DNA from 3 places in the Isoptericola sp. NPDC060257 genome. Region 3 is predicted to be linked to each of the others. Evidence: riboswitches for the same ligand, from Rfam matches in the RefSeq annotation. Region 3 holds a riboswitch; each other region holds the start of a gene.
What was found. Region 3 has a riboswitch for thiamine pyrophosphate ahead of thiO (glycine oxidase ThiO). Riboswitches for the same ligand answer to the same signal wherever they lie in the genome.
Positions count from the first base shown of each region.

Region 1: it holds a riboswitch for thiamine pyrophosphate, as region 3 does, so the genes downstream of both, ACFWEK_RS11080 (thiamine ABC transporter substrate binding subunit) here and thiO (glycine oxidase ThiO) in region 3, are expected to answer to the same signal.
Region 2: it holds a riboswitch for thiamine pyrophosphate, as region 3 does, so the genes downstream of both, ACFWEK_RS18090 (bifunctional hydroxymethylpyrimidine kinase/phosphomethylpyrimidine kinase) here and thiO (glycine oxidase ThiO) in region 3, are expected to answer to the same signal.

Region 1 is NZ_JBHXAW010000112.1:5,821-10,693, forward strand. It holds gene ACFWEK_RS11075 (ABC transporter permease) at 1-1,323, opposite strand, end outside; gene ACFWEK_RS11080 (thiamine ABC transporter substrate binding subunit) at 1,332-2,405, opposite strand; TPP riboswitch at 2,477-2,581, opposite strand; gene ACFWEK_RS11085 (DUF4235 domain-containing protein) at 2,741-3,007, shown strand; gene ACFWEK_RS11090 (PAS domain-containing protein) at 3,039-3,818, opposite strand; gene ACFWEK_RS11095 (sulfite exporter TauE/SafE family protein) at 3,973-4,873, opposite strand, start outside.
Region 2 is NZ_JBHXAW010000282.1:285-5,157, reverse strand. It holds partial or broken gene ACFWEK_RS18095 (ABC transporter ATP-binding protein) at 1-1,359, opposite strand, end outside; gene ACFWEK_RS18090 (bifunctional hydroxymethylpyrimidine kinase/phosphomethylpyrimidine kinase) at 1,732-3,486, opposite strand; TPP riboswitch at 3,477-3,607, opposite strand; gene ACFWEK_RS18085 (hypothetical protein) at 3,742-4,398, shown strand; partial or broken gene ACFWEK_RS18080 (YcnI family protein) at 4,488-4,873, shown strand, end outside.
Region 3 is NZ_JBHXAW010000301.1:133-5,005, forward strand. It holds gene guaA (glutamine-hydrolyzing GMP synthase) at 1-1,571, opposite strand, end outside; gene thiE (thiamine phosphate synthase) at 1,669-2,352, opposite strand; TPP riboswitch at 2,384-2,486, shown strand; gene thiO (glycine oxidase ThiO) at 2,476-3,693, shown strand; gene thiS (sulfur carrier protein ThiS) at 3,690-3,935, shown strand; gene ACFWEK_RS18620 (thiazole synthase) at 3,969-4,811, shown strand.

The DNA of each region.
Region 1 (4,873 bases), on a different contig from region 3:
GTCCAGCGTGATGAGGAAGCCGAAGCCCACCGTCACGGCGGAGACGCCCAGGGGCAGCATGAACGCGGCGTCGAGCACCCCGACGGCGCGCCGCAGGCCCGCGCGCCGCGGGCGACGCGACACGACGAGCGCCACGAGGCCGCCCACGACGACGGCGATCAGCGCGGCCCACGCGGCGGTGCGCAGCGAGTTGCCCAGCGCCTCCCAGACCGTGACGGTCAGGGCGTTGCGCCCGCCGGTGGTGCCGAGGGCCGCGTAGTTGTCGAGGCCCCAGGAGCCGTCGGGGGCCCGCAGCGACCGCGTGACGAGCCCCGCCATGGGCAGCACGAGCAGCCCGGCGACCACGACGAGGGTGACGAGCGCCGGCACGACGTCCGTGCCGTCGGCGCCCGCGCGCAGCCGCAGCCGGTGCGCGGACACGCTGTCGCTCGTGAGGTGCAGGGCCCGCTCCCGGCGCGCCCGGGCGCGGGAGCTGACCAGCAGCGCGCCGGCCACCACGACGAGCTGCAGCACCGACAGCACCGCCGCCGAGCGCAGGTCGAGGAACTGGGTGGTGCGCGTCCAGATCTCCGTCTCGATCGTGCCGTAGCGCAGGCCACCGAGGACGAGGACGACGCCGAACGCCGTCGCGCAGAAGAGGAACACCACCGCGGCGGCCGACGCGATCGCCGGGCCGAGCGCGGGCAGCGTCACGGTGCGGAACGCGCGCCAGGGCGTCGCGCCGAGCGCACGGGCGGCCTGCTCGGCGCGCGGGTCGAGCCGCTCCCACATGCCGCCGACGGTCCGCACCACCACCGCGTAGTTGAAGAACACCAGCGCCAGCACGATGCCGGCGAAGCTCTCCTCCAGGTGCGCCCAGCCGAGCGGCCCGCCGGGCGCGAAGAGCGCGCGGAAGGCGACCCCGACGACGACGCTGGGCAGCACGAACGGCACCGTCACCAAGCCCCGCACCAGAGTGCGCCCGGGGAACCGGCACCGGTAGAGCACGTAGGCTCCGGGCAGCCCCAGCAGCACCGACAGCAGCGTGCCGGTGAGCGCCTGGGCGAGCGTCTGCCCGACGATCCGCCACGTGCGCCCCTGGGACAGCACCTCGGCGAAGCCGGACAGGTCGAGCTCCCGGCCCGCCGCGGTCTCGGTGAAGAACCCCTGCAGGACGAGCGACACCACCGGCCACGCGAAGAAGACCGCGAGGAAGCCCAGCGGGAGCGCGACGGCGGCGCCCCAGCCGAGCCACGCGCCCCACCGGTCTCCGCGCCGCCGTTCGGCGCGCGACCGCGCCGCCCGGACTGCCGGGCGGGCGGTGCTGCGGGAGGCGCGGGGCACGGGGCGCGTCAGCCGACGACCGTCGCCGTCCACTGCTCGATCCACTCGTCGCGGTGCGCGGCGACGTCCGCGGGCGCCACCTCGAACGGCTCGTCGGCCAGGGGCGCGAACTGCTGCCAGTCGGCGGGCAGCTCCACGTCCGGGTCGGCGGGGTACATGTACATCTGGCCGGGCACGTCGGCCTGGAACTCGGCGCTCGTCAGGAAGTCCACGAGCTTCTTGGCGCCCTCGGGGTTCTCGGCGCCGGACAGCACCCCCGCGTACTCGACCTGCCGGAAGCAGGTGTCGAGCATCGCGCTCGTGGCGGAGGTCTTCCCGTCGTCGCTCACGGTGAACGCGGGCGACGTCGCGTACGACAGCGCGATCGGTCGCTGCCCGCCCTCCCCGGCGCCGGAGAAGTCCACGTAGTACGCGTCCTCCCAGCTCTCTGCCACCTTGAGGCCGTTGTCGCGCAGGTCGGCCCAGTAGGCCTCCCAGCCGTCCGTGCCAAAGGCGCCGATCGTCGCGAGCAGGAACGCGAGGCCGGGGGACGACGTCGCCGGGTTGGTCACGACGGTGAGGTCCGCGTAGTCCGGCTTCGCGAGGTCCTCGAGCGTCGTCGGGGGCGTGACGCCGTTCTTCGCGAACCAGCCGTCGTCGAGGTTCATGCACACGTCGCCCACGTCGACGGGCGTCAGCGTGCCCGCCAGGTCGTCGGGCGCGTAGGCCGCGACCCCCGGGGCGAGGTCGGCCGGCTGGTACTCCTCGAAGACCCCGGCGTCGACGGCCCGCGACGCGTACGTGTTGTCCACGCCGAACACGACGTCGCCCAGCGGCGCGTCCTTGGTGAGCACGAGCTGGTTCACCAGCGTGCCCGCGTCGCCCGGGGCCACCTGCTCGACGGTGAGACCGGACTCCTTCTCGAACGCGGCCAGGACGTCGTCGGAGACGGCGAACGAGTCGTGGGTCACGAGCGTGACCGTGCTCGACGCCGCCCCGCTCGCGTCGTCCGGGGCCGCCCCGCCGCACGCCGCCAGCAGCGGCAGCAGGGCGACGACGCCCGCGGCGGCCGCCGTGGTCCGGGCCGTGGTCGTCAGCTTCATGCTGTCCTCCTCAAGGTGCGAGAAGGGGGTCCTGCGGGCACCCGGCACCGTCGTGGTGCGGCCGTCCGCAGGGAACGAGATTCCCGACTTCCTCCACCGGTGCTAACCGGATCAGGTTCGAGGGTCTGCGGCGGTCCGCACTCTCAGCGCCGGTGGGCGCTCCCCTGTCGTATCACCACGAGCCTACCCGTCGACGCCGCGCTACCGTGGTGCAGTCCTCGACCTCGGGGTGTGACGTGCCTGACGTGCCGTGACGCCGTCCGGCGGCCGCGGACGCACGCGAGACGACGCGCGGTCATGCCGCGGCCGCGCCGGGACCTACCGAGGGAGAGCACGTGACGGACACCGAGCAGCCGCTGGGCGTGAAGGTCGGCACGGTGGTGCTGACGATCGCCGCCGGATGGGTCGCGCAGAAGCTGATCGGGGTGGTCTGGGAGAAGACGACGGGCAGCGTGGCGCCCACCAACGTGGACGACGACGAGATCTCGATCATCCAGGCCGTCACCTTCGCGGCGGTCTCGGGCGGAGTCGCGGTGCTCGCGAAGCGCCTCGCCCGCAAGGGCGCCGTGCGCGCAGCGGCCCGGTTCGTGCCCGGCCGCTGATCCCGCGCTCCTGACGAGCCCGCCCTGCGGGTCAGTGGCTCGCGCGCGGACGCCGGCGGGCGAGCTGCGCGTCGTGACCGTGCGGCCGGTCCACCGGCCGCACGGTGGCGAGCGCCTGGCTGAGCCGGTCCGCCGCGTCCTGGGCCGGCGGGGCGGACCGCACCACCTCCGCCGCCGTGAGCGCGGCGTCGCGGTCCCCGACGGGCCGCGCGAGCCCCTTCATCACCTGCTCCCCCGCCGACTGGGCGGAGATCCCGACCTGCGCGCCGGCGTCCGCGAGCACCTCGGTGGCGACCGACTCGTCCACGCCGCACACCGCCATGATGGCGCCCTTGGCCTGCTCGGCGGCCGCGGCCGCGACGAACGCTCGGGACACGGCCCGGTGCGCCTCGCGCTCCAGCGCGTCCCGCACGACCGGGCTCGCGTCGATGACGTAGCCGACGATCTGCGACGACGCGCCGTCGGCCCCGTGCCTCCCCTGTCCGGTCACGACGACGGTATGGGTGCGCCCGTGGTCGTCCACGACGCGGTGCGCCCCCGAGAACGGCCGCCCGGTGCCGAGCGCGACCACCGCCGTCCGGGAGAGCCGCTCGCGGTCGTCGGGGTGCAGGTGGGCGCGCAGCACCTCCGGTCCCGGCGCGATCTTGCCCGGCTCACGACCGAAGATCCGGAAGACCTCGTCCGACCACCACCACTCCCCCGTGGCGACGTCGACGCGGTACCGGCCGACGAGCAGCTGGCTCCCGGCGCCCAGCAGCTCCGCGAGAGCGACGAGCTCGCGGCGCGGTGTGTCGTTGGGCGTGCTGGACATCGAGGCTCACCCCCCAGTGCCGTGCAGCTGGGTCCGGCGCGCAGTTCTCCTGGCCTCACCACGGTACCGGGACGGCACGACACCGCCACCGCACGGCGGGTGACGTGCGGTGGCGGTGGTGTCGTCGGTGGCCCCGGCCGTGCCGGGGCAGGCGTCAGGCGACCGTCGTCGCAGCGGCCTCGGGGTGCTCGCCCGCCGCCTCGGCCCGCTCCGCCGCGACCGCCTTGCGGTGCTCGCGGAACGAGTAGGTGACGGCGGCGGCCCAGCCGACCGCGATGAGCCCGAGGACGAGACCCCGCACGCCGTCGCTCACGGGGAACTCGTCGAGGCTCAGCAGGGTGCGGACGTTGGTGAGCACGATGATCCCGCCGACGGCGGATCCGAGGACGCGCGGCGGCACCAGGCGGACGAGCCATGCGGCGATCGGCGCGGCGATCAGGCCGCCGATGAGCAGCGCCAGGGCCCAGGTCGGGTTGATGCCCGCGGTCCCGAGGCCGAAGAGGAAGCCGAGGCTCGCGGCGACGGCCACGAAGAACTCGCTGGTGTCGATCGAGCCGATCACCTTGCGGGGCTCCATGCGGCCGCTCGCCAGGATGGCGGGCGTGCCCACCGGCCCCCAGCCGCCGCCGCCCGTGGCGTCCATGAACCCGGCGACCAGGCCGAGCGGGGTGAGGAACCGCTTGCGGAGCGGCTGCCCGAGGCGGTCCGTGCGCAGCCCGCGGAGCGTGAAGCGCAGCAGCACGTACAGGCCCAGCCCCAGCAGCAGGATCGACATCAGCGGCTTGGCGATCTCGGTCGACAGCCACGAGAGGAAGGTCGCGCCGGCGAACGCGCCGACCGCACCGGGGATGCCGATCTTGGTGACGACCTTCCAGTCCACGTTCCCGAACCGCCAGTGCGACGCACCGGACGCCAGCGTCGTCCCGACCTCGGCGAGGTGGACGGTCGCCGACGCGGCCGCGGGGTTGGTGCCGATCGCGAGCAGCAGGGTGGTCGAGGTGACGCCGTAGGCCATGCCCAGGCTGCCGTCGACGAGCTGCGCACCGAGGCCCACG
Region 2 (4,873 bases), on a different contig from region 3:
CCGCTCGCGCTCCTCCTCCGGCACGGCGTCGGGGCCCGCCTCCGGGACGCCGAGCAGCACGTTGTCCCGCACCGACGCGGAGAACAGCGTGGGGTCCTCGAACGCGACCGCGACGGCGCGGCGCACGTCGTGCCGGCGCAGCCGACGCACGTCCACGCCGTCGAGCAGCACCTCGCCGCCGGTGACGTCGAAGATGCGCGGCACGACCATCGCGAGGGTGGACTTGCCCGAGCCGGTGAGGCCGACGAGCGCCGTCGTCGTGCCGACGGGCAGCTCGAGGTCGACGTGCGCGAGGACCGGCCGCTCCGCGTCCTCGTAGCGGAACGTGACGTCGCGGAGCTCGACGTGGCCTCGCGCCGGGCCGGGCTCGACGGGGTCGGCCGGGTCGGCCGGGTCGGCCAGCGGGTTCGGGGTCTCCATCACCTCGAAGAAGCGGTCGACGGCGGTGCGCGCGTTGAGCGTCATCGACAGGGTCATGCCGAGGTCGACCACGGGGCCGTTGATCACGGCCGTCGTCAGGAAGAAGGCGACGAGGCTGCCGACGGTGATCTGCCCCTGGGCGGCGAGCACCGTGCCGAGCACGAGGCAGACGGCCAGCGTGACCTCGGGGATGAGCTGCAGCGACGTGGTGACGGTGGCCTGGTTGCCCGCCTTGCGGATCTCCGTGCGACGCAGCTCCTCCGCCTGGTCGGTGAACGAGTCGAGGGCGTCGCGCCCGCGGCCGAACGCCTTGAGCACGCGGATGCCGTGCACGGACTCCTCGACCGTCGTGGCGAGGTCGCCCGACTGGTCCTGCGACAGGCGTGCGATGACGCGGTACCGCCGCGAGAAGCGGAACGCGATGACCGTCACGGGGATCGCGCCCGCGAGGTAGACGAGGCCGAGCCAGCCGGCGGTGGCCAGCAGGATGCCCACGCCGACCACGATCGTCACGATGCTGACGACGAGCTGCAGGACGCCGAAGACCAGCCAGCGACGGAGCAGGCCGAGGTCGCCCATGATCCGGCTCAGCAGCTGCCCGCCGGGCCACCGGTCGTGGAACGCGACGGGCAGGTCCTGCAGGTGGCGGAACAGCGCCATCCGCAGCTCGGCCTCGACCCGCGTGCCGGGATACATCACGAGGTTGCGGCGCAGCAGGACGAACCCGGCCTCCGCGACCCCCAGCACGAGCACGAGGAGGACCGGCACCACGAGGGCGCCGAGGTCGTGGGCGGCGGCGCCCTCCGCGAGCGGGCCCTCGACGAGAGCCTGCAGCACGCGCGGGATCGCCAGCGCGGCGAGGCTCGCGCCGAGCGCCGAGAAGAGGCCGCCGACCATGCGCGGCAACGCGGGCCGGACGTACGGGTAGAGCCGGCGCACGGACGCGAACGTGGAGAGCTCGGAGCCCGCAGGGGCGACGGCCGCCGAGGGGCCGGCGCCCGGCGGGCCGGGCGGCCCCTCGGCGCGACCCGGCGAGGTGCCGGGCGCAGCGGGACCTCGGGGAGCGGAGGAGGCGAAGCTCCTCCTGGGACTGTCGGAGGGATCGGCGCGGCGTGCGCCTCGGCTGCGGCTGCGCGAAGTGCGCTTCGTGTCGGGCATCACACTCATTCTCTCACTCGCCACCGACACGCTTGCCCCGATCACGCGGTGGGGCCGCGAACCGGGACACCGCTTACCGCCGCGGGATCCCGCCGTCGGGCAGGACGGCGGGTCCCGCGACTGGCCCCACGACGGGGATCCGGCCGGCCGCGGTCAGCCCACCGCGACGCGATCGGCGGGGCGCCCGTCGACGTCCTCGGTCGTGCCTCCCCTGCCCGCTGTGCCTGCTGTGCCTGAGGTGCCCGTCGTGCCGGGGAGGCCCGTCTGGTCGAAGAACGCCAGCTCGTGCTCGCACGCCGCGCGGAACGCCGCCGCCATCCGGTCCCGGGTGGACGCGTCGGACGCCGCGGCGGCGCGGCGCAGGATCGCGACGGCCTCCCGCGTCGCGTCCGCGAACGCGTCGTCGGCGTAGGTGCCCAGCCACGCCGCGTACGGGTGGCCCGCGTGGTTGCGCGCGGCCAGCCGCTCCCCCACGTCCTGGTAGATCCAGTAGCAGGGCAGGACGGCGGCCACGAGGGTCGCGTAGTCGTCGCCGGCCGCGCGCAGGTGGTCGAGGTAGGCGGCCGTCGTGGCGCTGGCGGGCACGTCCTGCGGCTCCCCGCCCAGCCAGCGCGTGTGGAGGTCGAGCTCCGTCACCAGGGCGCCATGCGCGCCACCGGCCCAGAACGCCTGCTCGGCCCGCGTGGGCGCGAGCTCGCTCGCCCGGGCGAGGCAGCGCGCGTAGTCGCGCAGGTAGAGCGCGTCCTGCTCCAGGTAGGCGCGGAAGTGGTCGGCGTCGAGGGTCCCGTCGCCCAGCGACCGGACGAACGCCAGCTCGTCGATCGCGGCGCGCACGTCCGCGGCGTCGTCCCACCACCGGGCGACGACGTCCTCCGCGCCCGCCCCGGACGCACGGGCCGCACGGGACGGCGCCTGGGGTTCCGCGCCGCCCGCGCGCAGCCCCACCAGGTGGTCGACGGGACCGTTCCCGCCGCCGACGCGCAGGGCCTCCCCCGCCCGGATCGCCGCGGTCAGCCAGGCCTTCGTGCCGCGCAGCGCCTCGGCCCAGTCGCCCGCGCGCGCGTACCGGGCGGCCAGCCCGCTGGACAGCGAGCAGCCGGTGCCGTGGGTGGAGGTGCTGGTCAGTCGAGGGCCGGGGAGCTCCACGAGCACGCCCCGCGGACCGACGAGGGCGTCCGGGGCGCCCACGTCCCTCGCCTCTGACCGCGCGAGGAGGTGGCCGCCCTTCGCCACCACCAGGACCCCGTGCCGGGCGGCCAGCCGTCGCGCCTGCTCGAGGGCGGCAGGCCAGTCCGCGGCGGGGGGCTCCTGCGCGAGGACCGCGAGCTCGGGCAGGTTCGGCGTCACGACGTCCACCCGGCCGAGCAGGTCCCGCACGGCGTCCTCGGCCGCCGGGTCGAGCAGCCGGTCCCCGCTGGTCGCCACCATGACCGGGTCCAGGACGACGGCGGGGCGCGCGGTCGCGCCGGACGGCCCGGACGGCCCGGACGGGTGGGATGCGGCACGCGCCAGCCCGTCGAGCCACGCGGCCACCGCCCGGGCCACCGGGGCCGAGGCGAGCATCCCGATCTTCACGGCGTCGACGGCCACGTCGTCGGCGACGGCGTCGAGCTGCGCGGCCAGGAATGCGGCGGGCGGCACGTGCACGTCACGCACGCCGCGGGTGTTCTGCACGGTCAGGGCCGTGACGGCGGCCATCCCGTAGCCGCCCGCGGCCGCGATCGACTTGAGGTCCGCCTGGATGCCGGCGCCGCCGGACGGGTCGGACCCGGCCACCGCCAGGACCCGGGGCCTGCTGCCCGTCCGCGGCGCCGTCGTCGGCGACGAGACGGGAGCGGGGGCGGCGTGAGCAGGGGTGGTGGTGCCGGCGCGGCCGGCGGAGCTGTCTTCAGGTGCGCGCGCACTCATGTCGACATCCCTTCGCTAGTACGAGCTAGATCAGGTTCGACGGGTGTGTTCTCAGCGCCCGCCGGCCGGCCGTGACGAAGTCGCGGCGATGACCGGTCGGGACGCACCCCGTGTCGTGGCGCCCACCGTAGCCCAGGACGGCCCGGGCGGGTCCGGTGTCCCGCGCGGGTGCGTCGTGACCGGTTCCGCCGGCGCCCGAACGGCCGCCCGGGGCGGGGCTGCAGATCCCGGCCGACGCCGCGGTAGGGTGCGGGGGTGCCCGTGGTCGTCCGTCGTGTGCGCGAGCTCCTCGTCGCCGGCACGACGCTCAGCATCGCGGCCGCCGCCCATCTCCTGGCCGGCGGCGCGCTCCCCGCGGCACCCCTCGCCTGGCTCGTCGTCGCGGCGCGCACGGCGCCGCGCGCGGTGTGGACCGCGCGCCGCCGTCTGACCCTCCCTCGCCTCCTGCCGGCGATGGTCGCGCTGCAGTTCGTGCAGCACACGACGTTGTCCGTGCTCGGCGCGGCGGGCACGGGTGCTCCCTCGGCTCCGCTCGCGACCCCGGGCGCCACCCCGGACGGCCACGCGCTCCACGCCATGGGCCCGGGCTCCCTCGCGCCCGCGACGGGCGGCGGGCTGCTGCACCACGCGGGCGACGCCGGGACGACGACCTGGATGCTCGCCGCGCACGCCGCCGCGGTGCTGCTCACCGCCCTGCTGCTCGCGGCGGGCGACCGGGCGGCCCTCACCGTGGTGGGGCACCTGCGGCACGTCGCGCTCCTCGTGCAGGAGCCGCGGGCGCTTCCGGTGGTCCGCGAGCACGCCGTCGTCGTCGGGCGCACCTGGCGCCCCCACCCGCCCCGCGTCCGCCGGCGCACGCCCCCACGCGGGCCCCCGCTGCTGCTCCCGGGCGCCCTCGCGCGCGCCGCCTGACCCTGCCCTGGTCCGTCGTCGGACGGGGGCGGGTCCCTCGCCGTCCCACGACCGACTGACACACCTGACAGCCAGGAGCGGAAGAACCCATGTCCAGGACCACCCCTGTCCTCACCCCTGCCCTCCGCCCGCGTCGCCTCGCCGGCGCGGCCGCGCTCGCCCTCCCCGCCCTCGTGCTCGGCGCGACCGCCGCGTCGGCGCACGTGACCGTGACCCCCGAGGCGGCCGAGGCCGGGTCGTACGCCACCCTCACCTTCAAGGTCCCGAACGAGTCCGCCGAGGCCTCGACCACCGCGGTGCAGGTCGACCTGCCCACCGACACCCCCTTCACCAGCGTGTCCGTCGAGCCCGTGCCGGGCTGGACCGCGAAGGTCACCCAGGCGCCCCTGCCCGAGCCCGTCGAGGTGCACGGCACCACCGTCACCGAGGCGCCGGCGAGCATCGAGTGGACCGCCGACGACGCCGACGCCGGCAT
Region 3 (4,873 bases):
ACGTCGAGCACCACGCGGTTGACCTCGCTCACCTCGTTGGTGATGCGGGTGGAGATGACGGACAGCACGTCGTAGGGCAGGCGCGTCCAGTCGGCCGTCATGGCGTCCTCGGAGGACACGGGGCGCAGCACGATCGGGTGGCCGTAGGTGCGGCCGTCGCCCTGCACGCCGACGGAGCGGACGTCGGCCAGCAGCACGACGGGGCACTGCCAGATCTCGTCGTCCAGGCCGGCCCTGGTGAGCTCGGCGCGCGCGATGGCGTCCGCCTGGCGCAGCGTCTCGAGGCGCTCCGCCGTCACCTCGCCGACGATGCGGATGCCGAGGCCCGGGCCCGGGAAGGGCTGGCGGGAGACGATCTCCTCCGGCACGCCGAGCTCGCGGCCGACGGCGCGGACCTCGTCCTTGAACAGCGTCCGCAGCGGCTCGACCAGCTCGAACTGCAGGTCGTCGGGCAGGCCGCCCACGTTGTGGTGGCTCTTGATGTTGGCCGCGCCCTCGCCGCCGCCGGACTCGACGACGTCCGGGTAGAGCGTGCCCTGCACGAGGAACTTGACCTCTTCGCCGTGGGCGCCCGCCTCGGCGACGATGTCGCGCTGGGCGTCCTCGAAGACGCGGATGAACTCGCGGCCGATGATCTTGCGCTTCGTCTCCGGGTCGCTCACGCCCGCGAGGGCGGTGAGGAACCGCTCCTTCTCGTCGCGGATGATGAGCTTCACGCCCGTGGACGCGACGAAGTCGCGCTCGATCTGCTCGACCTCGCCCTCGCGCAGCAGGCCGTGGTCCACGTGCACGCAGGTGAGCTGGTCGCCGACGGCGCGCTGCACCAGCGCGGCGGCGACGGCGGAGTCCACGCCGCCGGACAGGGCGCAGATGACGCGCGCGTCGCCGACCTGCGCGCGGATCGCGGCGACCTGGTCGGCGATGACGTTGCCCGCGGTCCAGTCGGGGGCGAGCCCCGCGCCCTCGTAGAGGAACTTCTCCAGCACGGCCTGGCCGTGCGCGGAGTGCTTGACCTCGGGGTGCCACTGCACGCCGTACAGCCGGCGGCCGGTGTCCTCGAACGCGGCGACGGGCGAGCCGGACGACGTCGCGAGCACCGCGAAGCCCTCGGGCGCGGCGTGCACGGAGTCGCCGTGGCTCATCCAGGTGGTCTGGTGGTCGGGGGTGCCCGCCAGCAGCACGCCGGACTCGCACACCTCGACCTCGGTGCCGCCGTACTCCCGCTGCCCCGTCTGCGCGACGGTGCCGCCCAGCGCCTGCGCCATCGCCTGGAAGCCGTAGCAGATGCCGAGCACCGGCACGCCGGCCTCGAACAGCGCCGGGTCCACGAACGGCGCGCCGGTGGCGTACACCGACGACGGGCCGCCCGACAGGATGATGGCCGCCGGGTTCTTGGCGAGCATCTGCTCGGTGGTGAACGTGTGCGGCACGATCTCGGAGTAGACGCGGGCCTCGCGCACGCGGCGCGCGATGAGCTGCGCGTACTGGGCGCCGAAGTCGACGACGAGGACCGGACGCGGCGTGGGCGCCAGGTCGGCGGTGGTGGGGGTGTCGGTGGCGGGAGACGTCACCGAGCCATCGTAGCCGCCGGACGGTACCGCTCCCGGGCCTGTCCCACGGGTCACGCGGTGGGGTAGGTCACCTCGCGCGGCGGTCCGGCCCGGACCGTCAGCCCAGCCGCTCCCGCAGCTCTCGCGCGGCCCGCTCGGCGTCCGGCGCCTGCGTGATCGCGCGCACGACGACGACGCGCGACGCACCGGCGTCGAGCACGGCGTCGAGGCGCTCGGCGTCGACGCCGCCGATGGCGAACCACGGCGTCGTCGGGCGGGTCGCGGCGACCTCGCGCAGCAGGTCGAGTCCGACGGCCGTGCGGCCGGGCTTGGTGGGCGTGGCCCACAGCGGGCCGACGCAGAAGTAGTCGACGTCCGGGTCGGCCTCCGCCGCGGCGGCCTGGTCCGCGGAGTGCGTGGACCGGCCCAGCACCGGAGCCGGCCCGAGCAGCGACCGCACGGCGGGCACCGGGAGGTCGCGCTGCCCCATGTGCACCACGGGCGTCCCGGTGAGCTGCGCGACGTCGGCCCGGTCGTTCACCGCCCAGAGCGCGCCGTGCTCCGCGGCGACGCGGGCGACCACCTCCTGCAGCTCGAGCTCGCGCGCGACGTCGAGCGTCTTGTCCCGCAGCTGCACGACGTCGACGCCGCCCGCGAGCGCCGCGTGCAGGAAGTCCTCCAGGTCGCCGCGCTCCTCGCGGGCGTCGGTGCACAGGTACAGGCGGGCGTCGGCGAGGCGGGCGCGGGTCGCGTCGGGAGCAGTCTCCGGGGCGGCACCGTGGTCGGGCGCGGTCGTGGTCACGCCGGTCAGGGTAACCACGGGCCGGGTTACAGTGGCCGCGCACGGGAGCCCCGCTCGGGGCTGAGAGGGCGTAGGAGCCGACCGTCGAACCTGATCTGGGTCATGCCAGCGAAGGGAGCGCACATGCCCACGCCCAGCAGTCCGTCCGGCACCCCGTCCGATGTCGTCGTCGTGGGCGGCGGGATCGTCGGCCTCGCCGTCGCCTGGCGCGCCGCCGCGAGCGGGCTGTCCGTCACCGTGCTCGACCCGTCGCCCGGCGAGGGCGCCACCCGCGCCGCGGCGGGGATGCTCGCGGCCGTCAGCGAGTCCGACTTCGGCGAGCGGGAGCTCGCCCGCCTCAACGTCGCGTCGGCGGCCCGCTGGCCCGACTTCGCCGCCCGCCTGGCCGCGGCGACCGGGCGCGACGTCCCCCTGCTGCGCGCCGGGTCGCTCGCCGTCGCGTACGACGCCGACGACCTCGCCCTGCTGCGCCGGGTCCTGGCGCTGCACCGGGAGTGGGGTCTCGCCTCCGCCGAGGTCTCGGTGGCCGACGCGCGGCGGCGCGAGCCGTACCTCGGGCCGCGGCTCGCCGGGGCGGCCGTCGTCGAGGGCGACCTCGCCGTGGACCCGCGAAGGGCGCACGCGGCGCTCGTCCAGGCCCTCGCCGGCTCCCTCGTCCACCGCGCGGCGGCGCGGCTCGAGCGCGACGGCGCGGGCCGCGTCGTCGCGGTGCGCGACGACGCGGGCGCGCGCCACGCCGCGGGCGCGGTCGTCCTCGCGACCGGCGCGGGCGCGACGGCGTCGCTGCTCGACGGACTGCCCGACATGCGCGTCCCGGTGCGGCCGGTGAAGGGCGTGACGCTGCGCCTCGACGCCGGCCCGGGCCTCGCGCTCGAGCACGTGGTGCGGGGCACCGTGCAGGGACGGCCGGTGTACGTCGTGCCCCGGGGTGCCGGTAGCGGCGCGGGGCCCGGCTCCGGGCCGAGCCACCGGGAGATCGTCGTCGGCGCCACCAGCGAGGAGCGCCCCGACGACCGCCGCGCCGAGGCAGGCGGCGTGTTCGCGCTGCTGCGCGACGCCCGCGCGCTCGTGCCCGGCATCGACGAGGCCGCGCTGGTCGACGTCACGCCGCGCGCCCGCCCGGCCACCCCCGACAACCTGCCGCTCGTCGGCGCCACCGGCGTCCCCGGCCTGCTCGCCGCCGTCGGGCACGGACGCAACGGGGTGCTGCTCGCCCCGCTCACCGCCGACGCGGTCGTGGCCGAGCTGACCGGAGCGCCTCCCCCCGACCCGGCGCTGTCCGCCGCGGACCCGCGCCGCTTCGCGCCCGCCGACCCTCTCCCCGAAGGAGCCGCCCGATGACCGCCACCCCCGCCACCCGCACCGCCGTCGTGAACGGCGAGGCCTACCCGCTCGACGGGCCGCACGGCGACGGCGTCGAGGCCGTCGTCGCGGCCCTCGTGCCCGCGTTCGTCGCCGACGGGTCCGTCCAGGGCATCGCCGTCGCCGTGAACGACGCCGTCGTCCCCCGCGGCCTGTGGGCCGGTACCCGGATCGCGCCCGGCGACCGGGTCGAGATCGTCACCGCCGTCCAGGGCGGCTGACCACGAAGCCTGACCAGGAAGCACGGAGGAAGCATGACCAGCACGCACGCCGCGGCCACGTCCCGCCCGCTCGCGCACCCTCTCGTCGACCCCCTCGTGGTCGCCGGCACGGAGATCGGCTCGCGCCTCGTCATGGGCACGGGCGGCGCGTCGAACCTCATGACGCTCGAGGACGCGCTGGTCGCGTCGGGCACCGGGCTCACCACCGTGGCGATGCGCCGCGTCGCGGTGCGCCCGGGCGGCGCGGGCTCCGAGGACGGCGGCATCTGGGGGCTGCTGGAGCGGCTCGGCATCCGCGCCCTGCCCAACACGGCGGGCTGCTTCTCGGTCGCCGAGGCCGTGCTCACCGCCCAGCTCGCGCGCGAGGCGTGCGGCACCGACTGGGTCAAGCTCGAGGTCGTCGCCGACGACGTCACCCTGCTGCCCGACCCGATCGGCCTCGTCGAGGCGGCCGACCGGCTCGTGCGCGACGGGTTCGTCGTCCTGCCGTACACGAACGACGACCCGATCCTCGCGCGCCGGCTGGAGGACGTCGGGTGCGCCGCCGTCATGCCGCTCGGCGCCCCCATCGGCACCGGCCTGGGCGTGCTCAACCCGCGCAACATCGAGGCGATCGCGAGTGCCGCGCGCGTGCCCGTCGTCCTCGACGCCGGCGTGGGCACGGCGTCCGACGCCGCCCTCGCGATGGAGCTCGGCTGCGACGGCGTGCTGCTCGCGACCGCCGTCACCCGTGCCGCCGACCCGGTCCGCATGGCGCACGCCATGCGCCTCGCCGTCGAGTCCGGCCGCCTCGCCGCCGGGGCCGGCCGCATCCCGCGCCGCGAGGGCGCGCTGGCCAGCTCCTCCCCCGACGGCCGCCTCGACCTCGCCCTCTGACGCCGAGGTGGTACCGGACCTGCCGAGGTAGTACTCACGGACCGCCACCTCGACGAGGCTCG